Regions from separate parts of the Paenibacillus sp. FSL E2-0201 genome, predicted to be linked through region 3. Evidence: riboswitches for the same ligand, from Rfam matches in the RefSeq annotation. Region 3 holds a riboswitch; each other region holds the start of a gene.
What was found. Region 3 has a riboswitch for cyclic di-GMP ahead of NSU15_RS02335 (collagen-binding domain-containing protein). Riboswitches for the same ligand answer to the same signal wherever they lie in the genome.

Region 1: it holds a riboswitch for cyclic di-GMP, as region 3 does, so the genes downstream of both, NSU15_RS10785 (DUF6612 family protein) here and NSU15_RS02335 (collagen-binding domain-containing protein) in region 3, are expected to answer to the same signal.
Region 2: it holds a riboswitch for cyclic di-GMP, as region 3 does, so the genes downstream of both, NSU15_RS03090 (transglutaminase-like domain-containing protein) here and NSU15_RS02335 (collagen-binding domain-containing protein) in region 3, are expected to answer to the same signal.

What each region holds. Positions count from the first base shown of each region.
Region 1 covers NZ_CP150154.1:2,463,539-2,473,713, forward strand. The annotation lists gene NSU15_RS10735 (L,D-transpeptidase) at 1-155, shown strand, start outside; gene NSU15_RS10740 (hypothetical protein) at 152-289, opposite strand; gene NSU15_RS10745 (quinone-dependent dihydroorotate dehydrogenase) at 501-1,595, shown strand; gene NSU15_RS10750 (GTP pyrophosphokinase family protein) at 1,626-2,438, shown strand; gene NSU15_RS10755 (DUF309 domain-containing protein) at 2,428-2,880, shown strand; gene NSU15_RS10760 (RsmB/NOP family class I SAM-dependent RNA methyltransferase) at 2,983-4,509, shown strand; gene NSU15_RS10765 (pseudouridine synthase) at 4,512-5,276, shown strand; gene NSU15_RS10770 (Cof-type HAD-IIB family hydrolase) at 5,308-6,108, shown strand; gene NSU15_RS10775 (hypothetical protein) at 6,373-6,846, shown strand; gene NSU15_RS10780 (copper amine oxidase N-terminal domain-containing protein) at 6,966-8,183, shown strand; cyclic di-GMP riboswitch class I at 8,297-8,388, shown strand; gene NSU15_RS10785 (DUF6612 family protein) at 8,498-9,346, shown strand; gene NSU15_RS10790 (serine hydrolase domain-containing protein) at 9,644-10,175, shown strand, end outside.
Region 2 covers NZ_CP150154.1:675,857-686,031, reverse strand. The annotation lists rRNA gene NSU15_RS03110 (23S ribosomal RNA) at 1-1,115, opposite strand, end outside; rRNA gene NSU15_RS03105 (16S ribosomal RNA) at 1,376-2,933, opposite strand; gene NSU15_RS03100 (helix-turn-helix domain-containing protein) at 3,333-3,731, shown strand; gene NSU15_RS03095 (IS3 family transposase) at 3,647-4,483, shown strand; gene NSU15_RS03090 (transglutaminase-like domain-containing protein) at 4,573-5,382, opposite strand; cyclic di-GMP riboswitch class I at 5,396-5,476, opposite strand; cyclic di-GMP riboswitch class I at 5,585-5,665, opposite strand; gene NSU15_RS03085 (class D sortase) at 5,790-6,440, opposite strand; gene NSU15_RS03080 (GtrA family protein) at 6,475-6,879, opposite strand; gene NSU15_RS03075 (glycosyltransferase family 2 protein) at 6,869-7,849, opposite strand; gene NSU15_RS03070 (phospholipid carrier-dependent glycosyltransferase) at 7,949-9,727, opposite strand; gene NSU15_RS03065 (glycosyltransferase 87 family protein) at 9,717-10,175, opposite strand, start outside.
Region 3 covers NZ_CP150154.1:511,722-521,896, forward strand. The annotation lists gene NSU15_RS02310 (MTH1187 family thiamine-binding protein) at 1-106, shown strand, start outside; tRNA gene NSU15_RS02315 (tRNA-Thr) at 203-274, shown strand; gene NSU15_RS02320 (hypothetical protein) at 555-1,088, shown strand; gene NSU15_RS02325 (ASCH domain-containing protein) at 1,333-1,749, shown strand; gene NSU15_RS02330 (hypothetical protein) at 1,949-2,341, opposite strand; cyclic di-GMP riboswitch class I at 2,833-2,923, shown strand; gene NSU15_RS02335 (collagen-binding domain-containing protein) at 3,034-5,202, shown strand; gene NSU15_RS02340 (alpha/beta hydrolase) at 5,373-6,308, shown strand; gene NSU15_RS02345 (NusG domain II-containing protein) at 7,039-7,428, shown strand; gene NSU15_RS02350 (Gx transporter family protein) at 7,412-7,969, shown strand; gene NSU15_RS02355 (ATP-binding cassette domain-containing protein) at 7,999-8,853, shown strand; gene NSU15_RS02360 (ATP-binding cassette domain-containing protein) at 8,844-9,749, shown strand; gene NSU15_RS02365 (energy-coupling factor transporter transmembrane component T) at 9,742-10,175, shown strand, end outside.

The DNA.
Region 1 (10,175 bases), 2.0 Mb from region 3:
TGGAGGAGCTATTCGCGCTGATTCCTAAAGGTACAAAAGTAGTGATTAGTAAAGGGGTTCTGCCTGAAAAGCAGATTGTGCCGGCTAAACGCTTCAGCTCTACTGCTAAGCATGATCAGACCAACCCCCACAAAGTATACCACTGGCTGAATTAGTTTCCTGCAACGATAAACAGAACGATGATTAGAAGAATTAGTAAAGTTAAACTGACGCCAATCCACATTAGCGCTTTACGGTTAACTTCTTCTTTCTTTTGCTGCAAAGTTGGTGGTTTACGTTTAGTTGACATACTGGGCATACCTTCTTTCTCTCTTAATCGCTGAATACACCTATATTGTAATGCGTTTACAAGAAAATTACTATACTCAGCATCATGTACTCTACATACTCGCACTGTAAAATACTTTTCTTTTGTTCAAGAAAAGGCTAAAATTAAGAAGAAACCTACAGAAACGGGTAGACACGTGGATTTGTGAAGTACCCCTTAAGGAGCGAGAACGGTGTTGTATCGTAATTTTGGTAAACCAATTTTCTTTAAGATTGATCCCGAGAAGGCTCACCATCTCGTCATAGGTGGATTGGATAAATCGTCATCAGTGCCAGGCGGAAGCGCTGCGCTGCGTTTAATGTACGGAGTTCCTGAAACGGCGGATTTAGCTGTTGATCTGTTCGGCCAGCATTTTCCGTCCCCGGTTGGACTTGCAGCAGGATTGGATAAAAATGCCGAAGCGGTAGTTGGATTCTCTTCGATCGGGTTCGGATTTATGGAAGTGGGCACGGTTACCCCTAAGGGTCAACCGGGTAATGATAGCCCGCGTTTGTTCCGTCTTCCTTCGGATGAAGCGCTGATTAATCGAATGGGCTTCAATAACGAAGGGGCTGATGCTATGGCACAGCGACTGAAGAAATTAAAGAATCGGAGAATTCCGATAGCAGTTAATATTGGCCGGAATAAGATAACTAGTAATGAAGCGGCTCATGAAGACTATCGTCAATGCATCCGTACGCTTTATCCGTACGGTGATTTTTTTGTGGTCAATATCAGCTCGCCGAATACACCTGGTCTGCGCAGTCTCCAGCATGGCAGTGAATTAGCGTTCCTGTTAGCACAAGTGAAGGAAGAGATGGAGATTCAGTGTAAAGCCACCGGTATTACCAAAAGTTTGTTGGTTAAGATAGCACCAGACGTAAGTGACGAAGAGCTTGAATATATGGTTCAGGCACTAACAGAAGCTGGTATGGATGGTATTATTGCTACGAATACTACATTGAACCGTGATGGACTTAGTCATGAAAAGGCTAATGAGACGGGGGGCTTAAGCGGTAAGCCGCTACGCGACCGCTCAACGGAGATCATTCGCAGTATTTATCGCCAGACGAAAGGGAAGATGCCGATTATTGGATCAGGCGGCATTTTCACCAGTCAGGATGCGTATGACAAGATAAGAGCAGGTGCGAGTCTGGTAGAAATTTATACAGCTCTCATCTACGAAGGACCGGAGGTTAACCGCAAATTGCATGCCGGATTACGGCAGCTCTTACGGCGGGATGGATTCAGTCATATCTCTGAAGCAGTGGGCGCTGATCATCACTGAAGGAGACGAAAGGACAGGAGGACGAAGGCGATGGACGGCAGGGACTGGGGAACTTTTTTGCTTCCATATGAACAGACTGTGGAAGAATTGAAAGTTAAATTCAAAACAATGCGTTCGGAGTTGAAGAAAAGAGAGGAATACACGCCGATAGAATTCGTAACTGGTCGTGTAAAGCGGCTGTCAAGCATTCTGGAAAAGGCTAAACGGCTGAATGTGAAGATGGAAGATCTGGAAACGGGGATTGAAGATATTGCAGGAATTCGGATCATGTGCCAATTCGTGGAGGATATCCGCAGAGTGGCCGAATATATCCGGGCCCGTAAGGATCTTGAAGTACTCTATGAGAAGGATTACATCACTAATTATAAAGAGAGCGGCTACCGCAGCTTCCATATGATTATTAAATATCCTGTGCAGACAGCGCTTGGCCAGAAAATTGTGCTCGCGGAGATCCAAATTCGTACGCTAGCTATGAATTTCTGGGCAACCATAGAGCATTCCCTGAACTATAAATATCGGGAAAGTCTACCCGATGAAATGCGTGTTCGACTAAAAACAGCAGCTGAAGCAGCATCGATCCTCGACAGCGAAATGTCCAGTATTCGGGAAGAGATTCTGGAAGCACAGAAGACATTCGAGGAAAATTCGAATATGACCACTCAGATTCTCAAGGCCATTCATCAATTGTATTTCTATCATTTGGTGAATGAAGCAATAGATACGCAGGCTCGCTTTAACGAAATATGGCAGGTTCAGGATATGGAAGCAATGAAGGAGCTTCTGGATCATGTACGGGGACTTCTTTCCGCAGCTAAAAAGGATAGTTTACCGGATGGCTTATGAACCATTGTACTTGGAATACCTAGTGTACTTTAATCGTGACAGGGATTATTTTGAATGTCACGAGGTGCTCGAAGAACTGTGGCTTGCCCAGGACCGAAATACTTTGTACAAAGCACTTCTCCAAGTAGCGGTAGGGTTATACCATTTTCGCAATCAGAATGTTCGCGGTGCAGCTATTATGCTGAGTGGTGCTTCTGCCAAACTGGAAGAATATCCAGCAGTGACACTCGGCATTAATCTGGCGAAACTCGTGGAAGAAGTGAAAGATTATGTTCGGCGCTTAGCATTATATGATGAGCGGCCATTTTCTTATTACGATCTAACCATAGAGATTATTGATCCAAGTCTAGCCGACCAAGTGGAGACTGCAGCTGTAGCTATCACACCGAATAACCCTCAACGACGTGGTCCTCAGAGACCGACATCCTTTCATCGTAAGTAAAAGATCCTCTATATATGAGTATTGTATAAGGGACACCCGTAAGGGTGTTCCTTGAATCTTTAAACACCTAAATTTTTGCAATACTATCAGGAGGACGGCATCATGGCGGCACAATTGCCTAGTTCTTTCAGCGAACGTATGATGGACATGCTGGGAACAGATTATAATCAATTTGCGAATTCTTATAAGGAAACTCCTTACGGAGGCGTCCGTGTTAACACATTGAAAATTTCCGTGGAGAGTTTAAAATCTCTTTCTGCTTTAGGATTGGAACCGATTCCTTGGTGTCCTACTGGATTTTATACAGAGAATGGCGCTAGACCAGGCAAACATCCTCACTACCACGCAGGATTGTATTACATTCAAGAGCCAAGTGCGATGGCACCTGTAGAATTGCTTAATGTAGAGCCGGGTGATCGTGTACTTGATTTATGTGCCGCACCTGGAGGAAAATCTACTCAGATTTCAGCCAAGCTGTTAGGGGAAGGCTTGCTGGTTAGTAATGATCTTCATCCGGAACGGACTAAAGCTCTAGCCAAAAATCTGGAGCTGTATGGAGTGCGTAATGGTGTTGTACTGAATGAAAGCCCAGATCATATCGCGGCTGCATTCCCATTATTTTTTGACAAAATCTTGATTGATGCTCCCTGCTCAGGTGAAGGGATGTTTCGTAAAGATGAAGACATGGTGAAGCAGTGGGATTCAGGTACACCTGCCAAATATGCTTCCATGCAGCGGGATATTTTACGTTCTGCTGCAACAGCATTGGCACCGGGAGGTACACTTGTCTATTCCACCTGTACCTTTGCTACAGAAGAAAATGAGGAAATTATAGCGGAGTTTATTTCTGAACATCCACAGTTCTCAGTGGTAGCGGTAGGAGGTACAGGCTCATTCGCTCCTGGCTTCGGAGAACTCTCAGGTACAGCAAGACTGTGGCCGCATAAGGTGAAAGGCGAAGGACATTTCATGGCTGTATTGCAACATGGGGGAACTAAGCGCTCAATGGAGGAACGTGATCACTTAGAGGTCAAGTTAAACGAATCTGCAAGAGCAAGAACTACTACTCCAAAAAGTGCAGCACATGTTAAATCATCCAATAAATCAGAAGGAAGACGGGGGAAAGAAGGGAAATCCTCTCACAAAGCTACTGGTGGCGCTGACCGTGGTCGGCAAGTTTCAGGTGACGAGCAGGCTTTGGCAGCGTATGGGAGTTTTGTACGAGATCAGCTTGGCTGGGAACCTCAAGGATATCCTGTTCTGTTCGGGGATCATTTGTACATTTCTCCGCTTCCTAAGGAAAGACTAAATGGATTAAAGACGATTCGTCCGGGATGGTATGTAGGACAAATCCGTAACGGCAGATTTATTCCAGGTCATCCGATGGCTACAGCTTTACATCCGGGAGAAAGCTGCCGAAGTGTCTCACTCTCCAGTACGAATCATGAAGCTATTTCCTATCTTAAAGGAGAGACGTTGTCGATTGCTCAAGAACGTCTCTCTATTAGAATAGGAAGTGCCCAAAAAGGATACGTTCTGGTCTGCATTGACGGTTATAGCGCAGGCTGGGGGAAATGGCAGGATGGCATACTCAAGAACGAATATCCCGCAGGCTGGAGGTGGATGTAACAATGAGCCAATCAGGTAAGCCCGCCAAAAAACAACGATTAGATAAAGTATTGTCCCATATTGGAGTGGGGTCGCGCAGTGATATCCGTAAACAAGCTAAACAAGGCTTAATATTGGTGAACGGGACAGTGGTAAAAGATAGTGGGTACCATGTGGATCCTTATGCCGATAAAATAGAGGTAGGGGGAGAGGCTGTTACCTACCGTGAATTCATATATCTTATGATGAACAAACCCCCGGGTGTCCTGTCAGCTACGGAGGACAAGCGGGATCGGACAGTTTTGGATCTTTTAAAGCATGAATATGCACAGTTTGAACCGTTTCCTGTAGGAAGGCTAGATAAGGATACTGTGGGACTGCTTCTGATCACTAATGATGGGAAGCTTGCCCATGAATTGCTGTCGCCACGTAAGCATGTCCCGAAAACGTACGAGGCAACCATCGAGGGCGATGTAGACGCGGATGATGTCGCGGCTTTTGCAGCAGGGGTGGAGCTGGAAGATGGCTACGTTACTTTACCTGCACACTTAACCATTCTTGGAAGAGAGTGCGGCAGCAAAGTGATTTCTCATATTTCACTTATCATCACTGAGGGGAAATTTCATCAGGTGAAGCGTATGTTTCAGGCGGTAGGCAAAAAAGTCACTTTTCTGAAACGTGTATCTATGGGAGAATTGAAGCTGGATGAAAGTCTGCCGCTTGGAGCTTGTCGGGAACTGACGTTAGAGGAACTGGCACTCTTAGGCGCAGAATCATCTAAAGAATAATATAGAAAAAGAAAGACAAGGATGGTGGAGTATGAGATACAAACTGATTGCACTAGATGTGGACGGTACGCTATTAAATGATGATCACCACTTAAGCTCTGAGAATAAAGAAGCTATTGCTGAGGTTACACGCCTTGGCGGTCAAATCGTATTGTGTACGGGACGCAGTCCACAGAACTCGATTCCTTTTATGGAGGAAATGGGGCTGTCTGGTTACGTACTAGGTCACAACGGGGCAGCAACGGTACGTGTGAAAGATCGTGAAGTATTGCATCAATACGGTATGGATGCACGTGGTCTTGACCCCTATATTGACTATTGCCGTAAACACAATATTCATTATGATGTGAATACTGCTTTTGATATGTATGTTGATAATGTAGAGAACCTGACAAAAGAAGCTAATTATATGTATGAGCACTTTCGTATTGTGCCTGCAACACTGCCAGCCTGGGAAGATTTCCGTGAGCCGGTTGTTAAGTTTACTGTATTTACACAGCCAGATATTCTTGACGAAGCTGAGCGTGAATGGCGTACTTGGACCCCTGAATACAACATTTTGCGGAGTGGTGAATTTTTCGTTGATTTGATGCATCCGGAATCCTCTAAAGGTAACGCTTTAAAAAATCTTGCTGTGAAGCTGGGAATACCACAGGAAGAAGTTCTCTCCATCGGTAATTATTTTAATGACATTTCTATGCTTACTTACGCAGGAATGGGTGTGGCGATGGATAATTCTCCTGTAGAGGTAAAAGCGGCAGCGAATGCTGTAACGGGTTCGAACAACGAGCATGGTGTGCGTGATGCGCTCGTAAAATATTGTTTATCCTAAGATTTTTTGGATTTGTAAAATAAGTTTAGGTGCAAAGCATAAAGCGGACGGGAGTCTGTTTTATGCTTTTTTTGTTGTGAAGGTAATTCATTCTAGTACTCTTTGGTTTGCTAATTTCGTATTCTCCTTTAATCTCTATACTTGTTTGATATAATAGATGTTAATTCCAATATTTGGTTTATGTATCCTTAGGTGAATTGATGGTATGTGTACCCAAATAATTTGCTACCTTTTACTTGTTATGTAATACGAAGGAGGGAAGAGATGAAGAGTGTTTTTTCTTATGTTTTATTAATATTGATTATTTTAATAAGTGGATGCAGCGGTAGTAATCAAGATAGGGTTTTATCGATGAATTATGATTTCGTTGAGCCGTTTAGATTTCCATTTGAAGTGAATGAAGTTCGTACGAAGATAGAACTTGATAATCCATATATACTCCAACAATATATCTTTCATTATAAAAACAAGCAGACCACACAGGAAATTAGGTTGATTCTAAGTAAGGTTATAAATGATCCAGAGAAAGTATCTGAACAAGGTAAACAACCTTATACACTAAAAAACGGAAAACAGGCTTATTACGATGAGGATGAGACCAGTCAATCTATTTGGTGGGAGAGCAAAGATGGTTTCTTGGCCCGCTTTGTTTATTATATCAACGGAAATCTTGATCTGTTAGGTGATTACAAACTGGATGATTCCGAACTAGTAGACTTAGCTAATCAGGTTCAATAGTATTTATAGAAACACTTCCCTTCATAAAAAAGTCATCATGGAATGGGACGGAAATATAGAAGAAGTTGAATTAAACAGGTAGAACAAATTACGCCATTATTGAGAATAGGATGTGTTAAATGGTTAGAAAGTTTGCGGTTCTTTTACTGAGCTTTTGCTTGATAATGACTACACCGCTTGTTATAGGGACAGCGTCTGCTGACAAATCTATTCAGTTGTTTGTGAATAATGTAAGGGTTGCTGGCGTTCATCCGATCTTAAAGTCTGGTGTTATGTACGTGCCATATCGCCAATTTTTCTCCGCCATGGGTTATAAGGTATCATTTGATCCCGATACTCGTAAAATCTCAGGGGTCATAAGAGGTGCTGAAATCGAATTCTGGGCTGGTGAGGCTATCATCTACTACGACGGAGTGACTTATTATTTGGATAAAGAGATTCCTGTCCTTAATGGACAAGTGTATCTTCCTCTTCGTTTGGTTAGTAACTTAGCGAAATATTCGGTTAGTTATGATCAATCTAAGCTATCCGTGAGCTTGAAACCGTACGGAGAGGGTCAGGACGCTGCTATTCAAGAACTACTTACGAAATACTACGAAACGTTTAGTCCCCGTTTATTAACATCTGATAATCTTAAATTAGGTTATATGAATCTAGAATATGATTATGAAGCTAATCAACCAATCAGTGAAATCGCAGTTAAAGACTTCAAAGTGACAATAGATCGGATTGAATACACTTCTGCTAGTGAAGCGAATCTTCAAGTAACTTACATTAAGAACACAGAAGAATTGAATCGAGAAGCTGTGTATCTTTTCGATATTCGATATGAACGAGGACAGTGGAAGATCGCGAATGATAGCTTGATTTTTAATCGTATGGAGCTTCCTGCGGATATTGATAAGAAAGCTGCGGCTATTATGGAGAATCATCAAACCGAGCAGAATGCCGTATTGGCAGATCTAAGAACCTATTACAATGCGTATAACTCCGAAAATCTTGATCTTACTACCCAATATACAGACCCCTCGATTATTAAAGAATGGAATGCTGTTGTGTTCAGTTCGGTGACATGGGAAAGTATGATGAAGGGGCACTTTGCCAATTCTGAATCGAGGTACTTGCTAACCGACGAACGAGTCGTTTACCTAGGAGAAAAGGAAGCTGTCGTCCAAGGGAAACTCGATTGGAGCGATGTTACATACAATGAAGGGGGGGACAATGATAAATACGAAGCTCTTATTTACTTGAAATATGTTAAGGGTCATTGGACTTATAATACTGACACCAGCCTAGACCAGGATTTTGATGAAAGAGAAAACAGCAATTTGAATTAAAATTAATCTATTACCTTTATTGTGAAGATAAATGGAAGATAAGTCGTTTACAGGTAAATATGACCATGCTAAAATTGGCAAAGGGACAAACATCCTTTAAACTAATTGAATGTCCGCGTTAAAGGTAAAATCATCGAAAGATGATGACACAAAGCCATGGGTCTAAAGCCTTTCTACAGAAGGAAATGATCGCCAGGCCGCCATAGGGATGTCTTATGGATAGTTCTGAAGGACGTGTAGTCTATTTCGGGCTGTTTTTATTATTCCAACCTATACGGCGTTACATTATCGCAAGGGGCCGAAAGGGGAAGTACATGAAGAGTTTTTTTAAAACAATAGGTACAGGGTTGGCAGCGGGTGCTTTATTGCTGTCCGGAACGGTCGGATGGATGTCTAATCCTCAAGTTGTGTCTGCAGCTACGACAGCAGCAGTCACTGCGGATCAAATGATCAGCAAAGTAACGGCAGCCTCCAAAGCACTAAAGAATTTCCACTTAGATGTGACCAAAAAACAGGATATTCAAAGCGGAGGGGTGCGTATCAGCAACACCAACACACTGAAGCTGGATATCAACCGTCTGCCGAATTTTGCCGCAGCAGGCACCGTCGATAGCAGTCTTTTAAAAACATCTTACAGCCTGTATGCCAATGACAAGGAGTATTACTATCTTGTAGACGGAAGTGAGCTTATCGATGAATCTGAAGACGAGGGTTACGACGATGACGGGGAGCCTATCGATCCCAATGCACAGTATTGGCTTGGACTGGAGAAGGCGGAGTGGAATGCTTTTTACTCGAAAGGTCAATATGATCCTGTTTCCATGCTTGATTCGGTCAAAAGTTATAAAAAATCGATGAAAGTCAACAATGTTGGCGCACAGACGGTCCTACAGTTCACGATAACTGATCCGACAGCAGCTAAGGGAATAATCGCACTGTATGACCAGGAGAATCTCTGGGATGGTGAGACCGTTCAACCGAAAAGCGTAACTTGGAAATTGTTCGTCAATACTAAGACCTGGCAAACGGAAAAGCTGACAGTCGATCTGAGTTATGTGCTGACCAGTGACGGAGAAAAAGATACATACACCACGAAAATTGAAGCTAAATATTCCAAGAATAACAAAGGTACAGCCATTGTAAAGCCGGCCGAACTAGAATAATAAAGGCATTTCATATCGAGTAAAAAGCGCTGTTCAATAGAGCAGCGCTTTTTGCTCGATTCTTGACAGTGGCTACCGGAAGTGAGATCAGTAAAGAATAGTTAAATATATAATTGACCTTCCATTTATTAGGTTTTTAGCGCATGCTATTTATGTAATTAATAAACTGAATTAATTTATAAGTACGTGAAATATCATGTTGTAACTATTACATTGACAAGGTATTATGAGTTAGGTGTATATTTACATTTATGAGAATTTATTGTGTTTTTATTTAATATTAGGGGAGTGTGAACGATGTTATCATCCACAGAGCTTAGTAAGCTGCACGAAGTGAATTACAGGGAGGACCGCTTAGAGGCACTTAATCATTTTTATGGGGATCTCTGTGATAAGAAAGTAGCTGATGGTTATATTTATTCTCTAAGTCGTTATGGGAAAATATTTGCTAATGGTGCCGGGGGACGTTTCAGTTACGAAGAAGACAGCACCCAAGAAATGAAAACGGATACAATTTTTCGCATTGCTTCAATTACAAAGCTGTTTACGGCGACGGCGATCTGGCAGCTTGCGGATAATGGTAAGATTTTTATGGGGCAGCCTGTTAGTTCTATTCTACCGGAGTTTGATGCGGATCCTTTTAAGCCGATTACAATTGCCCATTTACTGACTCATACCTCCGGCATTGCACCAGATCATGGCACTATAAGTGATACTTACTATAAAAGTGCTTGGTGGTATATTTATGAATCTGAGGTTGGAAAAGAAAACTGGATTCAAGCTGGACTTTCCTATGGGCTTCATTTTCCAGTAGGGACTCAATGGATGT
Region 2 (10,175 bases), 160 kb from region 3:
CTAAGCCAACATCCTGGTTGTCTGTGCAACTCCACATCCTTTCCCACTTAACACACACTTGGGGACCTTAGCTGATGGTCTGGGCTGTTTCCCTTTTGACAATGGATCTTAGCACTCACTGTCTGACTCCCGGCAATAAGTATATGGCATTCGGAGTTTGACTGAGCTTGGTAATCCTTGCGGACCCCGCACCCAATCAGTGCTCTACCTCCACTACTCTTATACCGAGGCTAGCCCTAAAGCTATTTCGGGGAGAACCAGCTATCTCCGAGTTCGATTGGAATTTCTCCGCTACCCCCACCTCATCCCCGCACTTTTCAACGTGCGTGGGTTCGGGCCTCCAGTGCGTGTTACCGCACCTTCACCCTGGACAGGGGTAGATCACACGGTTTCGGGTCTACGTCCACATACTGAGTCGCCCTATTCAGACTCGCTTTCGCTGCGGCTCCGTCTTCTCGACTTAACCTTGCATGTTAAACGTAACTCGCCGGTTCATTCTACAAAAGGCACGCCATCACCCATTAATAGGGCTCTGACTTTTTGTAAGCACACGGTTTCAGGTTCTATTTCACTCCCCTTCCGGGGTGCTTTTCACCTTTCCCTCACGGTACTGTTTCACTATCGGTCGCCAGGTAGTATTTAGCCTTAGCAGATGGTCCTGCTGGATTCATACGGGGTTTCACGTGCCCCGCACTACTCGGGATCCGTCTCGGAGAGAACACAGTTTAGGTTACAGGGCTTTTACCTCTATCGCGGGCCTTTCCAGACCTCTTCGCCTACCATATTCCTTTGTAACTCCATGTGAGACGTCCCACAACCCCTAAGAGCAAGCTCTTAGGTTTAGGCTGTTCCGCGTTCGCTCGCCGCTACTGACGGAATCACTATTGTTTTCTCTTCCTCAGGGTACTTAGATGTTTCAGTTCCCCTGGTCTGCCTCTACATACCCTATGTATTCAGGTATGAGTAACTGCGAATTACCACAGCTGGGTTTCCCCATTCGGACACCCCCGGATCAAAGCTTGCTTACAGCTCCCCGAGGCAGTTTCGTTGTTCGCCACGTCCTTCGTCGGCTCCTGGCGCCTAGGCATCCTCCGTGTGCTCTTATTAGCTTAACCTTGATTTTTCCGCAGGAAAATATCATACGATATCTCTCTTGGAATCATCTCACTAATAACATTTACTTGTTTGCACAAGTTGCTAAAAGATGTTCTAAAACGCAAATTCGTTTCGGTATCCAGTTTTCAAGGATCAAGTCTTACTTGAGAGCTTAAACTCTCAAAACTGAGCAACGAGTGAGTAACAGGCCTAAACCTGAGATTGTGGAAGTTTAACTTCCGATTTGAATGTCTTCATTGCAGAAGACGATTCTCCATAGAAAGGAGGTGATCCAGCCGCACCTTCCGATACGGCTACCTTGTTACGACTTCACCCCAATCATCTACCCCACCTTCGGCGGCTGGCTCCCTTGCGGGTTACCCCACCGACTTCGGGTGTTGTAAACTCTCGTGGTGTGACGGGCGGTGTGTACAAGACCCGGGAACGTATTCACCGCGGCATGCTGATCCGCGATTACTAGCAATTCCGACTTCATGCAGGCGAGTTGCAGCCTGCAATCCGAACTGAGACCGGCTTTGATGGGATTGGCTCCACCTCGCGGCTTCGCTTCCCGTTGTACCGGCCATTGTAGTACGTGTGTAGCCCAGGTCATAAGGGGCATGATGATTTGACGTCATCCCCACCTTCCTCCGGTTTGTCACCGGCAGTCACTCTAGAGTGCCCAACATTACTTGCTGGCAACTAAAGTTAAGGGTTGCGCTCGTTGCGGGACTTAACCCAACATCTCACGACACGAGCTGACGACAACCATGCACCACCTGTCTCCTCTGTCCCGAAGGCCGCTGCTATCTCTAGCAGATTCAGAGGGATGTCAAGACCTGGTAAGGTTCTTCGCGTTGCTTCGAATTAAACCACATACTCCACTGCTTGTGCGGGTCCCCGTCAATTCCTTTGAGTTTCAGTCTTGCGACCGTACTCCCCAGGCGGAGTGCTTACTGTGTTAACTTCGGCACCAAGGGTATCGAAACCCCTAACACCTAGCACTCATCGTTTACGGCGTGGACTACCAGGGTATCTAATCCTGTTTGCTCCCCACGCTTTCGCGCCTCAGCGTCAGTTACAGCCCAGAAAGTCGCCTTCGCCACTGGTGTTCCTCCACATATCTACGCATTTCACCGCTACACGTGGAATTCCACTTTCCTCTTCTGTACTCAAGTCACCCAGTTTCCAGTGCGACCTTAGGTTGAGCCCAAGGTTTAAACACCAGACTTAAATGACCGCCTGCGCGCGCTTTACGCCCAATAATTCCGGACAACGCTTGCCCCCTACGTATTACCGCGGCTGCTGGCACGTAGTTAGCCGGGGCTTTCTTCTCAGGTACCGTCACTCCGATAGCAGTTACTCTACCGGACGTTCTTCCCTGGCAACAGAGCTTTACGATCCGAAAACCTTCATCACTCACGCGGCGTTGCTCCGTCAGACTTTCGTCCATTGCGGAAGATTCCCTACTGCTGCCTCCCGTAGGAGTCTGGGCCGTGTCTCAGTCCCAGTGTGGCCGTTCACCCTCTCAGGTCGGCTACGCATCGTCGCCTTGGTGGGCCGTTACCCCACCAACTAGCTAATGCGCCGCAGGCCCATCCCTCAGTGACAGATTGCTCCGTCTTTCATTCTTTCTTCAGGAGAAAAAAGAAATTATCCGGTATTAGCTACCGTTTCCGGTAGTTATCCCAGTCTAAGGGGCAGGTTGCCTACGTGTTACTCACCCGTCCGCCGCTAAGTCATTTTGAAAGCAAGCTTTCAAAATGACTCCGCTCGACTTGCATGTATTAGGCACGCCGCCAGCGTTCGTCCTGAGCCAGGATCAAACTCTCCAATTAGTATTGAAAAGAGCGATATGCTCATTTTGAAACATCTGACGAGAAAATTAATTCTCTAATTTTGGATTTCACTTTCGTGATTTCCTACTCACTCGTTGTTCAGTTTTCAAAGATCAAGTTCTCGTTGGCGCCGTTTAATGTCTCAGCAGCAACTCTTATAATATATCATGTTGTTCTCAGTAATGCAAGCTTTATTTTTCGAAAGCCGTTTATATAACTCTCTCAAACATTGCCTGTACGCTGTCTAACAACGCTTAACTATAATAACCTATCTACCGATAGAAAAGCAACCCCTAATAGAAAAATAAACAACCAGCTTAATTATGAAGTGCACCCCTTAGAATAGACATTGGAAAAAACCCCTGGTTTATCCGATGAAATTCTAGGGGGTGCATTTTTATGGCGATTAAAGGACAGAAGTTTAAAAATTACTCAGATGAGATTAAAAAAGAGGCCATTCGTTTACATGTGGAGGAAAGATGGACTTATCGGAAAATTACGGAGCATTTTGAGATACAAGATCAAGGACGGGTAAAGAGATGGATGAAGAAATACCGAGAGCTAGGGGAATTTGGGCTACTAGATCAACGGGGGCGTCGTATTGAATATATCGATCAAGATAGGTATGTTCAAAAGCTCAAACGGGAAAATGAAATGCTAAAAAAGTGTTTGGAAATCTGGATGCAGGAGGTGAAACGCACAAATATAGAGTCATTGAGAACGCTGCAAAAGAGTATGCCGTTAGCAACCTGTGTAAACTCTTTAGGGTCTCTAGAAGTGGATACTACGCTTTCATGAAGCGCAAAGGAACAGATCGGGATCAGGAAGCAAAGGCGCTCATTCAGAAGGTCTATGAAAGGTATGAAGGAGTCTACGGTTATCGCCAAATTCAATTGTTCTTGCTACAAGACCACGGGGTTTGGATGAATCATAAGAAGGTACTCAGAATTATGCAGGATTTAGGCATTCGTTCGAGGATCCGCCGAAAACATCGTTGTAATTATGCTACTTCTGAAGGAGACCGTGTGGCGAAAAATATTTTGAAACGGGATTTCAAAGCGGATGCTCCCAACCAAAAATGGGTGACAGACATTACGCAATATCGTGTAGGCGAAAAGTGGCTCTATCTTTCTGCGATTAAAGATTTATTCAATAACGAAATTATCGCTTATCAAATGAGCGCTAGGAACGACAACGAACTGGTTCTCCGGACCTTTGAGCAGGCGTGGAGTCAGCAAAAAGACGTGACTGGACTGATCGTTCACAGCGATCAGGGATTCCAATACACGTCTCATGCATACCACGACATGCTGCCAAAGGTTGGGGCCCGAATCAGCATGTCTCGCCGAGGCAATTGTTATGACAACGCCTCTATGGAGAGCTTCTTCTCGCATCTCAAAACGGAAGGACTCTATCCTTATGATATCCGAAATATGGATGAGGCACAAAGGAAAATTGAAGATTACATTCGATTTTATAACCAACATCGGCCACAACGAAGGTTAAATAAGCTGCCTCCGGTAGAGTACCGGAAACAGCTTATTGCCTAGGGTCTTTTTTCAGTGTCTATAAAATGGGGGCTTGACCAATTATTAAGCTGGTTGTTTATTTAATAGAGTTATGATTCTAGCGTTTCAAATTAATAGTATTTTGCTGCAGTATACTTACTTGAAGCCTTAATAAAATCCGTATTCTTCTTACTCTTCGCTGCCGATGCATCTACCGTGGTATCAATAGTAACCCATTTCCCATCCATCAATACTTCATTCCATGCATGGTATTGCGTAACGTAGCTAGTATTCCCCATCACCAATTTAGCAGGCACATCTACACTACGCAGCATTGCGGCAAAAAGAGAAGCATAGTCATAGCAGATTCCTTTTTTAGTATTCAAAGTGTTGTTAATGTTCGGAATGTAATCTGTTGTTACGTTATTAGCAAGAGAATAATCATATTGTACATTAGCAACTACATAGTTATAAATTGCCTTAACTTTTTCTTCATCTGTTGTTTTACCTTTTGTAAGCTCTTTAGCCTTAACGATTGCTTTATCAGAAGAACTCCATTTCACATTCTGTACGGAGCCCAAATATACGGAATTTGAGTCGTTCATAGTTAAATCTACTACTTCAGAATAGAGAGCCTTATATTTATTACCTGTTGTATTCTCAAGAACAGAAACTTTATAAGTCCCATTCCCTTGTTGCAAAGGGAAGTCCTCAGCTTGTCCAGAAGCATATAAATTGTATGTATAGCTACTGTTATCTTTTGTGATCATCAGCTTAACTCTTTTATCTTTTGGAATATCGTAGTTAATACCGATTACACCTTGAGCCAATTTGGATGTATTCAACCAGTTTGAATCTGCGCTTGCAGCTTGAGCTGTGCTTACTGGAACCGAAGTAATCAGCACGAACAGCGCCACCATCATAAAATAAACCTTTTTCACGGATAAAACTCCTTTCGGTAGCTGGCTGCCATCCTTTCGGGAAGGCCCTTTAGCTTTGCGTCCCTACCTTTCGATAGGTTTGCCGTTATCGTATAAGCTCTATCTGTTCTAATTTCACTAGACAAATTAACAGAATAAGTCCAAGTAGAAATATGAATCTTAGATTCTTATATATTTCATAAAAACAAAAAAAGCCTCTTCATTCGGTAACTGGCTGCCATCCTTACGGGAAGGCCCTTTAGCTTTGCGTCCCTACCTTTCGATAGGTTTGCCGTTTATCGTGTTTAGCTTTTATAGTCTTATACTACCATATTTATCCTCGTAAACAAGAACAAAATTGCTAGTTTTACTATTATTTTATAGTTATCTCTCTGTATTTCAGTTCTCTTGTCATTTCTCATCAACTATTAGGTAAGCTTAGCATGAACAATCAAACGATGTGTAGGATCTACTAGTGGATCACACGTAATTAGAGTAAGAATCTTATCCTTGTTATTCCCGTCAAGAACAGACACATCACTGGGAAGTACAACAGAAATATCATAAACCTCGTAATTATATACCTGATCGCTCGTTTTTACCGTGATTACATCCCCAACCACAACTTCATTCAATCTGTTAAACAATCTGCCCGTAGTTCTAGCTCTATGAGCAGCTATTGCGGCGTTCCCGATTTCTCCAAGCGGGGCCGTTTCTTTCATATGGGCCGCAGCATGCTTCATATTTGCTTTTGTTGCTCCTTCTAATACTGGCAGCTTCAGATCAATCTTAGCAATCTCTATTAATGCGATAACTTTGCCGCCCACTTCAATCTCCGGTTCTGGCTTTTCTGTTTCTTGAGGCTGTGCCTGTGCATCTAGAACGGATTCCTCTGCTAGTAGCTGAGTGACCTCGGCATATCTACTCTTCAGATCAGGTGGTGGAGTGCTTTCGATGGTGCTCAGTTCAGCCGTTTCTAATAGCTTCTCCTGCTGCCAGTCGTTATACCATTCGTTAGCTTTTGGATAAAGCATGATAAGGATCCCAGCCAGTATGAGCACATACGAGAATTTACGCATGATTTTCACCTCCGTGGATTGGTTCTACTGCACTTTAGAATACCCATTTACGACTTCCGAAGAAGTTAATGATCACCGTCACAAACGTTACTAATACCTTAGAGATCAACACTTGAACGCCTAGTTTGTCAGTCAACAGATGCATTAGCAACAGCGATATTCCGAGCACTACCAGATTCAGTATGATAAACTTCAGCAACTGAGCCTTATCAAAGCCCTCTTTACTGCCACGATTGTGATCCTTGAAGGTAACTTTTTTATTCAAAATAAAGCTGTTCGCTGTCCCTGCACTATAAGAAATCACCTGTGCCAACGCATATACCATTCCAAGTGAGTTCAGTAATGTGAAGATTACGAAATCAATTAGGGTATTCACCAAACCTACGGCATTAAATTTAAGAAACTGTATAAATGCAGCGCGTAAGTTCTTATCTGACATTATTGTAGTCCTTCCGGCGATCCACTTGTTCCTCGTTAGGATATCCTTTGGTCTCACTTACAATATATAGCGGTCTATCCTTAGACTCGTCATAAATCCGTCCAATATACTCTCCGATTACACCTAACAGCATTAGAACGATACCATTAAAGAGCAAATTGACGCCTACAATGGAAGCCCAACCTGGAACCGTCCATGATGTGAAGAAGATTCTTTGAAATAAGACGAAGAATAAATAGAGAAAGCTAGAAAAGGATAGGAAAAATCCAACATACGTAGCAATCTTAAGTGGTTTATGGGAAAAGGAAGTGATACCATCTAGCGCAAAACGAATCATTTTCTTGAGCGGATACTTGGTTTCACCTGCATAACGTTCTTCCCGCTCATACTCCACCATCGTCTGCTTAAAGCCGACCCAGCTTACCAACCCTCTGACATACCGATTTTTTTCCTTGAGCCCCCGTAAGACATCACATACTTTACGATCAATAAGACGGAAATCGCCTGTATCCGTAGGAATGTCCACACTTGTCATGCTGCTGAGCAGCCGATAAAACAGCTTCGCCGTTACCTTCTTGAACATCGTCTCCCCACGGCGCTTCAGCCGCTTCGCATACACAACATCATAGCCCTCTTTCCACTTCTCGATCATTTGCAAAATGACCTCAGGCGGATCTTGAAGGTCAGCGTCAATAACAACGACCGCTTGACCTTCTGCATAGTCCATGCCAGCTGTAATCGCTACCTGATGTCCGAAATTACGCGAGAAGTCAATTAGCTTGACGCATTCATCTCGATCACTGATCTCCCGAATCATCTGGGCTGAACGATCACGACTTCCGTCATTAACGAAGACTAGCTCATAAGTATCGCCGCATTCGTCCATTACTTTTTTCAAACGTTCGTAAGTAACGCTAATTACTTGCTCCTCATTGAACATGGGTACAATTACACTATATCTGGCTTTCACCTTTATTCCTCCTACAAGCTTTATGGAGCGTTACATCTTCCTATTCTTCCTAATAACGCTGTAAGCATAAACTTATTGTTATAGATTCTTTTTTAAAGCTTAGAAAACCCAAGAAGGGAACCAACGCAGCATGTTCTTCACGTAATCACCGCTAACCTGCATCCCTGATAGGACTGGGTAGAACGCGACAAAGAGCAGTAACGCAACAGCCACATAAGCATAACGAACGTAACGAGCCTCAGGAAATTTACTATCTAGTAACTTCATTATATATACAATACCAAGAATCATAAAAGGTACCATAGCAAAATAATGGTAGATAAAGGTTTCTCTCGGGACAAGCATCCACGGAACATATTGTGAGAAAAAGGCGATCCAGATCATGTACAGGTTTTTATCTTTGCGTTTCAGCGTAATCCACAGCGTTGCTAGCATTGCAAAAATACCCGTCCACCAGATAAGCGGATTCCCCATAGTCACTATACTGCTGACCTGACCTTCCGGCAATCCTTCACTGCCACTGAAGAACCAGACAGGTCTCTTCATAAACGGCCATTGCCACCAGGAGGATGCAAAAGGATGTGTAGCTACAAGCTGACTGTGGTAGTTGTACATATTCTTTTGAGAATCAATCAAACCTTTAATAGTAAAGCCCTCTGCAGATGCAGATAAACCCGGAACAAAAGATAAACTATAAATAATGACCGGAATGATTACGAAGAATGCAACACAACTAGCTAAAGTAATGATGGTATTCTTCCAGAACGAATTTACAGCTTCACGACAGGTACCTAACAGTTCCTTGTCTTTGATCTTCCCTTCCGCGAGCAACCGCCCCGAAGCTTGGTACTCTCTGTAACGCTCGAAAAGCGAGATAGCTAGCATAATGGCCAGTCCGGCTCCTCCGTACAGTACAATCCACTTGGAGGCGACACCAATTCCGAAGAATAAACCTGACCAGAATAACGGAATCAAAGTTTTTCTTAAAGGTTGCCTGAAGAAATTCATAGTGTAATACCGCTGCATGAAATAAAACATCAGCATGATGAAGAATACTCCGTATACATCGATCGTAGAGATTCTTGTTTGCGTGAAATGCATGAAGTCCAGTGCGAACAATCCTGCCGCAAGTGCTGCGTATTTACTCTTTTTAAACAGACGCAGTGCCATCACATAAATGAGAGGCAGCATGGCAATCCCGAACAATGTTCCAATAATACGCCAACCGAATGGATTGACTCCGAACAATTCCATCCCTACTGCGATCAACAGTTTGCCGAGTGGTGGATGCGTGTTTTCGTAAGGCACAATCCCATGTGTATATTCATAAGCTGTCCGCGCATGGTAGATCTCGTCAAAATAAGTGCTGTTCATAAAGTTAGAATATTCTGGGATGATTGACTGCTCATCAAAAAGATTGGCAGGCTCTCCTCTTTTAGCGACTGCATTAGCATCCGGAGTTACACCGGCAATGGGAAGAGGGACTCTTTCTCCCCCCTGCTCATAAAATGCCATTTCATTTAAAGTGAAGCCCGGAGAGGTGACGGTAAACTTCACGTATCTTGCTGCAACGTTCAAAGGTTGGCTTTTCCAGATGAAGACATTGCCAACGTCCTCATTTACATCTAGAGGATTGCTCCAGACATCAGGAGTTTCACTGAACTCAAACTTAAACTTACCGGTACCTACGCCACCGAATATATTCACACGTTCTAATTGTTTACTCTGCCCTAGATCTACATAGAAGCTTTCACCGCTAGCAGCAGGCTCCCACAATGTTTCCGGAGATTTAGTAGATCCAAGATTGTATAAAGCAATCGCCGCGTAAACGGCAGTAATAGCAAGTATACATATCCAATCTATACGCTTAAACTTCATCGTTCAATCTCCCTCCTCTCTGTTGCGGTTTTATTTGCTTGACGATTTTAAGATCTTCTTCGTATTTTTCTTCAAGAGTTGGTGGTGCTGGAAGAGGTTGTACTCCCCCGCGAACATACACATCGTAACCGATGTAGAGCATGTATAGAAGTAAGGTTAGGTTAGCTATAGACGTGACCAGTACGATTCCATCTGCACCTGGGTTTACACCTGCATTTAGATGGGTCAACGTATAAGCTACATTGATATACTGCGTTAAGCTGAATCCAAGGAATAAGGATAGAAAACGGCGATCCCGACTTGCTATATAAGTGAACATACAGAGAATAACAGCAGGGAACATATAACGTTCATGCATTTTGGTGCCAAGCACAAAGACCACTACAATGAGCGCCATACCGATAAAATAGGATTTGGATAGATCTAAGCGATCCTTTTTAAAGGAGAA
Region 3 (10,175 bases):
TGCAGAACGTGTCTCTACCTCGCTTAAAATAGACGACCGCCGCGATAAGCCCTCCACTAGCCGCGGAAAGCTGGAGTCTGTGGAGCGTAAGCTACAGGTGGAGTAGCAGCAGTCTAGGAGAGTAGAAAACAGGGAGAAATAGACTTGCGTTTCTAGCTGAAAGTTGTATAATGTTTTTTGTTTGACAGAAAATTAGCTATAAGCTGGTGTAGCTCAGGGGTAGAGCAACGCACTCGTAATGCGTAGGCCGGGGGTTCAATTCCCTTCACCAGCATATTTTCCGCTATATCAACGTTGTCAGCGTTAAATGTTGTTTTCCGGACGTTAATTCGTCGGTGCGTACCTGCTGATATACGGTTAAATATGAAGCCTCCTACGGAAAACTGTGGGAGGCTTTGTTATGTACATTTAATCACTCTACCTAATCATAATCACGGAAGCACTACGCTGACACCAGCGGGCGGTCGTACGTACGGAGTCTCTTAATATATCTTTCATAATGTAGAACTGTTGGGTATAATTGGAATAATGCTATCCTTAGGAGGTTCATACGTATGAAGAAGAAAATAGTAGGGATTGCAGCTGCAGCGCTGTTGCTCGGAGGATCAATAGGATTTGCAGCAAGCTCGTCAATAATTGGCGCTAAAGTTACCGGACTGTATACGATAAAGCAAGACGGAAAGAAGATTGCGGACGCAGCTATTATAAACGGATCAGCTTACGTACCCGTGCGCACGATATCCGAAGCGACTGGAACGGACCTGACAGTAGAAGGGAAGACAATAATACTGGAGAGTAAAGTAACGGAGAAGCCCGCGGCAATATCTGAGACTGACACAACGGCTGCAGATCGGACAGGAACACCAAAGGCAATCATTGAGGCGGCTAAACTCCGGGAAAGATTAGCAGTGGCAGAATCCAGCGTGCAATTTCTCAAAGAAGCGATCCAACAAGCGGAAGCTACTGCGGCCGATCTAACAAGCACAGCGGACCAAGAAGCTCGCAGAAGCTATATCGCCGATTTGAATAAACGCCTTGTGTACACGGAAACAGAAATTGCGCAGATCAAGGAGCAGCTTGGTGAATAAAGCACTGGTGCATGTTGAACCAAAGCCTCTATATGTTGGATCTGAGATGCACCTACCATAAGCATGATACTACGGCCATCCTTCGGGTGGTCTTTTTGTTATGTACATTTTTCCTTTTAATAGGTTTAATTAATCATATAGTTAAAGGGGATATTACTATGAACTCATTAAGCGCGAACCAGTTAACTGCGGTATTCCGGGAATTCGGAGACCACGCTTTTCTGTATCTTCCGAGGGGGTGGATATGATGCGGTGTTTAACGATACGACAGCCTTGGGCAACGTTGATTGCTCTTGGTGAAAAACAGTTCGAAACTCGATCATGGAGAACAGCCTACCGCGGGGGGTTAGGTATTCATGCCGGAATGAGGATAGATAAGAAGATATGTGAACAGGAACCATTCAGGTCGATATTGGCGAAGCATGGTTATACAGCAATAAATTTACCGACAGGGGTTATTATTGCGTTAGGTCAACTCACGGGGTGTTATGAGGTTACACCGGAGGCGGACCTAAGGGAATGGATAAAGGGAAATGAATATGATTTTGGCGACTATAGTGAAGGGCGTTTTGCTTGGAAGCTTGAAGATGTTCATCAGTTAAGTCATCCTGTACCGGCTAAGGGCAGATTAAGCTTATGGGAGCATCCAGATCTAGCCTAAACCAAAAATTGATCTTTTTAATGTGATTTTCATGTGAGCATCATCTTATTTTCAGGTTCGGGGTATATATTGAAGACACCAAACACCCCCCCAGTGTTTTGTGGTATAAATCTCTTAGGTCTTGCCAACTCCCATGGTAAGGCCTATTTTTTTGTTCGCTAATGGAAATGGGGGGAGGGGCGTAACTTTTTACGCGGCTTTACTTAATCTGATACTGCCCTTCATAGCTCTTAAAAGATGAAATATCCAGCCCGAGATATCTGCGCATATGAATAGCAGCTTGTGCAGCAACGATGTCGTTTAACAGCAGCATTCGTTCATGGTATCCGCGACATATAAATTTGGCTTCTATCCCTGTGTTGAGCCTGTTCTGCTCATATACCTTGATTCCCCGTTTTCTCATTTCCGAACGAACATCTCTTAGATCTGCTGTAGCTACTGCCGCGGCGGTTCCAAGAACCTCCAGATAGGGGGCGGGCGTTCGTAAATGTGTAGATAAAATGGCGGAGTCCCGTTCGAAAGCTGATAAAATCATCGGAAGCAATAAATAAGATTTCACCAGCATGTTGTCTCTGCTTTCAGCTCTATGCATGAATCTCATCACCTCTAATGGGAACGTATATTCGTATTCTACCCCGATATCCCAAAAATAATCAATGGTATTTCTAAACAGCCAGTCCAATGTGATTAAATTCACAACTAAAATAGAAAGAATAAAATATATTAAAATTGTAATAATAAAAATTAATGATTTAGGCTTATGAAAAGGAGAATTAGGATGAGAGAGGAAGGAAGTCTCCGCCGTGGATTGGTATTTGGTTTGATTTTTAGTATTCCATTATGGATATCGATATTAGGCTATATACAGTTACTTTAAAATTGAATAAAAACTTTTGCGTGAAGCGCCTTTAGGTGCTTTTTTTGTGCTGGTTAATGTGTATGATTATTAAAAGGAATTGATTGACATTTGTGGGGGCGGAGCGCTAAACTATTATTAGTTCAAAAGTATTAAAAGTCATAGACGATTATTTAATAGGATGCTTAAACTGCCGGTTCTATTTTGCAAAGGGTATACATATATAATCATGATAATAGCAAACCGCCCGAAAGGGTGGGACGCAAAGTCCAGGAGTCTAAAGTGTCTTAAGGACACTATGACCGTCCGACTGCCATGAGAAGGGAATTCTACTTCTTTTTTGGCGGTCTTTTTTGTTGTTAGGTCTTTTAGAGTTTCTGGTAATTATTCTGATTAGATATAAATGATAGATTTAGGAGGTGTGCTTTTTGAAAAGAAGAATAAAACCGCTACTCTCACTAGTATTAGCGGGGGCTTTAATGGTAGGCAATGGACTTTCCGGAGGGCATTTGGTAAATGCAGCAGGGGAGGTACCTCCCTATACTCCTACACCTGTGTTAGGTATTGCAGGGAATTTTAATACTTTTATTTTTGGGGATTTCAAACAATCTAATGATCAGGTTCATGGGCGCCTTGCCGCCAAAGGTAACATTACATTGCAGAATTACGGCGTATCCAAGGATAATCCAGGTGGAGATGTCCTTATTGCTGGTAATGACATTACTTTTACTAATGGTACTATTCATGGAGCATCCGTTTATGGTGGTGTTTTTTCCAGCAACGGTGTAGATCTTAAAGAACCAGCGAGAAAAGGAACGCCTATTGATTTTGATGCTGAAGAGCAATTTCTTATCGGACGTTCTAATGAATTCTCTTCACTTACTACAGTTGGAACTTTCAAAAAGGAATATGGGAAAATAACAATTGATGCTCCGGAATCATTTAACGTTCTTAATCTAAGTGCTGCCGATTTCGCTAATGCTAATGGCTTACAGTTTAATATTGCAAATAACGCCACAGTTATCGTTAACGTTAGTGGAAGTTCAGTTGAAATTCCAAGTTTTCAAATATGGGGAGGCAGCCCTAACAAGGTATTATTTAATTTTTATGAAGCTAGCACTGTAAACATAGGAAGTTTAACGATAGAAGGAACTATCCTAGCTCCGCATGCGAAAGTAACTTATAATTCTGGTGAACTGCATGGGACACTGATTGCAAAGGGATTTGCTGGTGGGGTACAGATGCATTGGTATCCATATGGAGGGGAGGAACCACCTCCGACACCAACGCCGACCGTGACACCAACACCAACGCCGACTGCGACGCCAACACCGACGCCGACTGTGACGCCAACACCGACGCCGACCGTGACACCAACACCGACGCCGACCGTGACACCAACACCGACGCCGACCGTGACACCAACACCGACTGTGACACCAACACCGACGCCGACTGTGACGCCAACACCGACGCCGACTGTGACGCCAACACCAACGCCGACCGTGACACCAACACCGACGCCGTGCGTGACACCAACGCCGACCGTGACGCCAACACCGACCGTGACACCAACGCCGAAACCAACACCAACGCCGAAACCAACACCAACGCCGAAACCAACACCAACGCCGAAACCAACACCAACGCCGAAACCAACACCAACGCCGAAGCCAACACCAACGCCGAAGCCAACACCAACGCCGAAACCAACGCACACACCAAAACCAACACACACACCAACGCCGACTGTGACACCAACACCAACGCCGGACGTGACGCCAACACCAACGCCGACTGTGACGCCAACACCAAAGCCGACTGTGACGCCAACACCAACGCCGGACGTGACACCAACACCAACGCCGGACGTGACGCCAACACCAACGCCGACTGTGACGCCAACACCAACGCCGGACGTGACGCCAACACCAACGCCGACTGTGACGCCAACGCCAACGCCGGACGTGACGCCAACACCAACGCCGGACGTAACGCCAACACCAACGCCGGACGTGACGCCAACACCAACGCCGACTCCGTCGTCTGAGGCAACACCAACGCCGACTCCGTCGTCTGAGGCAACACCAACGCCGACTCCGTCGTCTGAAGCAACACCAACGCCGACTCCGTCGTCTGAGGCAACACCAACACCGACTCCGTCGTCTGAAGCAACACCAACGCCGACTCCGTCGTCTGAGGTAACACCAACACCGACTCCGTCACCGGTGGCTCCGGTATTCCCAACACCAACGCCATCCTCCGTAATTGGCATTATCGTCGTTAATGATGACCCTGTGCCACTTGGACCTGTAGCTTCATCGACGCCAGTACCAGTACCAACACCAACACCGTCGGGTAGCACAGAGGTACTTGTTGATGATGACGAGATTCCATTAGGATCAGCAACGGAGGTAACGCCAACACCGTCACCAGAGGATATCGCCGTGGTGGATGATACAATCCCGCTAGGTAATCCACCTGTGGATGAACTTCCGAAAACGGGAGAATCAAGTCCAGTCCCTTATTATGTAGCTGGTCTAGGTTTTGCACTTATTGGATTGCTAATGAGAAATAGATTCTCCAACAAGAAATAATAAACGGTAATTATAACGAGAACACAAGGTATGCCAGAACAGAAAAGAGCCGCTTTCGGGACTTATTCCGATAGCGGCTTTATTTTGTAATGATTGATATATTTTGGAGCAATCTAAGTAGATGCTATACTGATTTACAACGGATATGAGGAAAGGACGGGGAAGATGAATTGGTATGGTTCTTCATTAGTGCGATCATCGTCATAGGGGCTCTGATCTTTGCGGGCTTTTTCTTTTATGGTATTGCTATTAAACGAGCGCCGAAGGAATTTCTGAGTAATAATCGTGACTTGAAGGTTGATCCCCCGGTTGCCGGGGCTTCTTGGGGGGAGGGGAAGGATTGGATCTCCAGTCAGAGCTTTGAGAATATGGAGATTACATCTGAGGACGGGCTACAACTAAGAGGGTACTTGCTCCTTTCAGATCGTGCTGAAGGTCGTACGGCGATTATAGCTCACGGTTATTCTGGAAAAGGGAAGGATATGGGGGCGTACGCCAAAATCTATTACGAGCGACTGGGCTTTAATATCCTGATTCCCGATGCCAGGGGACATGGGGAAAGCGCTGGGAATTATATTGGTTTTGGATGGCATGAGCGCAAGGATTATTTGCAGTGGATTGAATATATAATAGAAAAGACTGGGCCCAGTGCTCAAGTTGTGCTTCATGGGGTCTCTATGGGTGGTGCTACCGTGCTAATGACCTCAGGTGAAAATCTCCCACCGCAGGTCAAAGCTATTGTCTCGGACTGCGCTTACAGCTCAGTTAAAGCACAATTAGCCTACCAACTACGGCGCATGTATCGCTTGCCAAGTTTCCCTTTTATTCAAAGTGCGAGTCTAATTACTCGTTTGAAAGCAGGGTATGGTTTTAGTGAAGCGTCTGCTTTGAAACAGGTGCGGAAGGCGAAGGTGCCGATTCTTTTTATTCATGGGGATGCCGATAATTTTGTACCATATAGTATGATGAATGAATTGTATGAGGCATGTCAGAGTCCCAAAGAGAAGTTCGTAGTGCCGCAAGCAGGGCATGGATTAGCATATGATATGGATAAGACGGGGTATATAAACGTAGTAACAGCCTTTGTGAATCAATATGTAAATTAGATGCCCTGAACGTAGACAGCGCCCGATATCCGCTAGGTAGCGGTTATCGGGCGCCTATATTTTTCCACACATGGCGTGAGTCCTTATGTAAGGTTCGTATGGCCATGCTTTTTCGTTATATTCATCCCCCGCCGTTCGTGAGTAACGGGTGTCTTAATTCCTTGTTATTTCCAGCAGCCGTGTGGCGAGAATAATCCTTCCAATACGACAAAAGCCCTACCTCTCTTTTGCCCTTGCGGCTCCATTGACCGCGCCAGTGTGAATCGGAATGCTATATTTCGAATTTAGTCTCATAAAAAGGAAAGTTTCTGCAAGAAAACATAAAGCCTCTGTGTCCAAAATGCCGATGTGTAAAAGAGTCGGCCTGACATCTTCTTGATGGGGATATTCAATATATCGAAAAACAAATACGATATAAATATAACACAGTATTGTTTAAAAGGCAAATATAATAATCAATTCCAAGATAAGGGTAGTTTGATTTAGGAGGGGAACAAGTAGACCAAGATAGAGCGTTTGATTCGAATATAACTTATGCCGGATTATTTGCGGATTAATTCGGAAAAGCTAGTAAGCCAGAGGGAATGGGACTACGGGGGCTATTTTGCGTGCCTATTTTGTGAACTGCTCTCTAAAACTTACATTAAACCCCAACATTGATTGAAGGATTGAGGGTAGACCGTTATAATTAATAAGTCTGGATTTTAATTAAAAAATAAGGGAGATTTTTATGAAACGCGCAGATGTGTGGTTGATTTCCATCGTGTTAATTGCTGCGCTCGCTTTTCTCGTACCGAGATGGTTTTCGGACAATGATGATAAAGGTGGGGCCGGTAAAAATCTCGTAGCCAATGTGACAGTGGACGGCGAGTTATTTAAAACGGTAAAGCTTACAAAAGAAGAACAAACTATTGAGGTCCGTACCGACCGTGGTTATAACATCTTGAAGGTGCATGATTACGGGATTGAAATGTACGATGCTGACTGCCCGGATCAAGTGTGCCTAGGTTTCGGTTTTATTACCCTGCCCAAACAGACGATTGTCTGTCTACCGCATAGAGTATTAGTGGAAATCACGAGTGCGTCGGGGGAGGATGATATAGATGCCTATGTCCAGTAGTGAATCTGCAACAGCTTTAAAAAGAACGGTAATTATTGCAATTTTCGCCGCGGTGGCGGTAGTGCTTAGTCTAATAGAGGCACAGATTCCGTTGTCAGGAATGGGACTGGTACCGGGTGCTAAGCTAGGATTAGCCAACATCATGATTTTGACTTGTATTTACTTTTTACGTGGACGGGACGCATTCCTGCTTGTCATCCTCAAAACACTGCTCACTGCATTTCTGCTAGGTACTTTTTCGAGCTTATTGTTCAGTTTATTCGGTTCGCTTTTTAGCTTTGTTGTAATGTTCGTATTAATGCTGATTAGTGGCAAAGGTAAGAGTATAAGTTTGATCGGAATTAGTATAGCTGGTGGGATTGCACATAATATCGGTCAGCTGCTGGCAGCTTCAATGGTATTCTCATCCCTTAGTATTTTTTATTATCTTCCCATGCTGCTGATCACTGGAGTAGTAACAGGAATTGCCGTGGGCTATGCAGTCCGTTATTTGGTGGCTTCATTGTCAAAAATATCGTTGTTTGAAGAGTTTTTGGACTGATTAGTCACATCAGCGGAAGGATGACTAACATGAATGAATCATTTGAAGGTCAAGAATTAGAGGGAGAAGGACAAGCTATCATCTCTCTGGATGGGGTATCGTTTGGTTACGATCCTGAGCATCCGATTCTTCAAAATATAACGTTATCTATTTCACAGGGACAATGGGTTAGCTTGGTTGGTCCTAATGGCTGCGGGAAGTCAACGCTAGTTAAGCTACTAAATGCATTGCTGCCTAAGAGTGCTGGCGAAATTGTGGTTAGTGGTATGCAGCTGAGTGAGGAAACGATCGGCAGCATTCGGCAATGCATCGGTATGGTGTTCCAAAATCCAGATAATCAGTTTATTGGAGCCACTGTAGAGGAAGATATCTTATTCGGCCTGGAAGGGCTTTGTTTGTCGTACACAGAGATGGCTGAACGGCTGCACTCATATACGACGAGGCTGGGAATAAATCATCTGTTGTCCAAACACCCGAGTGAGCTGTCTGGAGGTCAGAAGCAGCGTGTCGCTATCGCCTCCATTTTGGCTATGGAACCAGGCATCGTCATTTTTGACGAGGCCTCTTCTATGTTGGATGAGGGTAGCAGAAATGATCTTCTTGGCATTTTGCAGGATATGAGAGCGGAAGGAAAGTATACGATCCTTATGATTACGCATGATGCAGATGAGATTCTGGCATCGGATCGGGTGCTTGCGTTGCATGGAGGTGGTCTGGCTGCTGATGTTACACCGGCGGAGCTATTCCGGAACGAGGAGCTTCTGCAAAAATGCCATCTGTGTGAGCCGTACCCTTGGCGTCTTGCACGTGAGCTGCAGAATCAGGGCATTTATGTGGATGTTCCCGCCAGTGAAAAGGAGCTTATAGACACGTTATGGCCATAGAATTACAGCAAGTAAGTTACTCCTATTCTGACCGAAGCCTATGGAAGCTGACGGCGCTCCGCGACATTAACCTCAGTGTTCCACTAGGCTCTATGGTTGGTATTGCTGGGGCGACAGGCTCTGGTAAATCGACGCTGCTGCAGTTGTTTAACGGGATACTGAAACCAACGGAGGGTACGGTAAAAGTACTTGATGTAACCATTCAGGCGGGTGAAAAATCACCTAAGCTGATGCCGCTGCGCCGTAGAGTCGGTTTAGTATTTCAATTTCCAGAACAGCAAATGTTTGAAGATACGGTCGAAAAAGATCTCATCTTCGGTCCTCTTAACTTCGGCATGACCCTCGAAGAGGCCAAGGCACGTGCAAGACAGGCAATGTTGGATATGGGCCTGGATCTGGCGCTGCTAGAGCGGAATCCTTTTAAATTGAGCGGTGGACAAATGCGTAAGGCGGCTATTGCATCCGTGCTAGCTATGGACCCTGAGGTCATCGTTTTGGATGAACCTACGGCTACACTCGATCCTATCAGCCGTGCAGAGCTAATCCGCTTGCTGGAGCGATTATGCCGTGAGCAGGGGAGAACGATCATCGTCGTCACGCATCGTATGGATGAGTTATTGCCTTACGCGGATAACTGGCTTGTCCTTAAAGAGGGCAGCACGGCGTTTCAAGGCAGCGTAAAGGCGCTGGCAGATGACCCTTCGATTCTGGAACAGTGTGGCTTGACGGTTCCACAGTCCCTTCGTTACTGGCGTGCAGTCGCTGATCGCTTTGGCCTTACGGATGAAGCTCCTCGCTTGACGGCAGAGAGCTTAGCAGAGCTGATCGCTTCGCTGCCATCTGGATCAGGCAACTCTAGCGAGCAGCACGAAGGAAAGAGGGACGGCCATGAATGAGAAGCTAATCATAGGACGCAGTATTGAGACCGGTTCATGGGTGCACAAGCTGGATGCTCGTGCCAAAATCACCGGAATGCTATTATACGTAGCTGTTATTCTGCTCTCCCGTTCGTGGATGGCCATGGCACTGCTGGCTATTTTCTCAATAGCCGTTATGGCTTCCACTCGGATTCCGCTTAAATACTTCCTGAAAGCAGCTAAGCCTTTACGTTATTTAATGCTATTTATCTTTATCGTACAGCTGCTGTCTGTGAAGACAGGGGAAGCGGTGCTGACGCTTGGTTCGTGGTCTATCTATGAGGGAGGGCTAAGATTAGGCGCATTTTCGGTCATCCGCATGTTTTTTCTGATCACCTTCACGGCGCTACTTACATTCACCACAACGCCGGGTAAGCTGAATCAAGGACTAGAGGGGATTTTGGC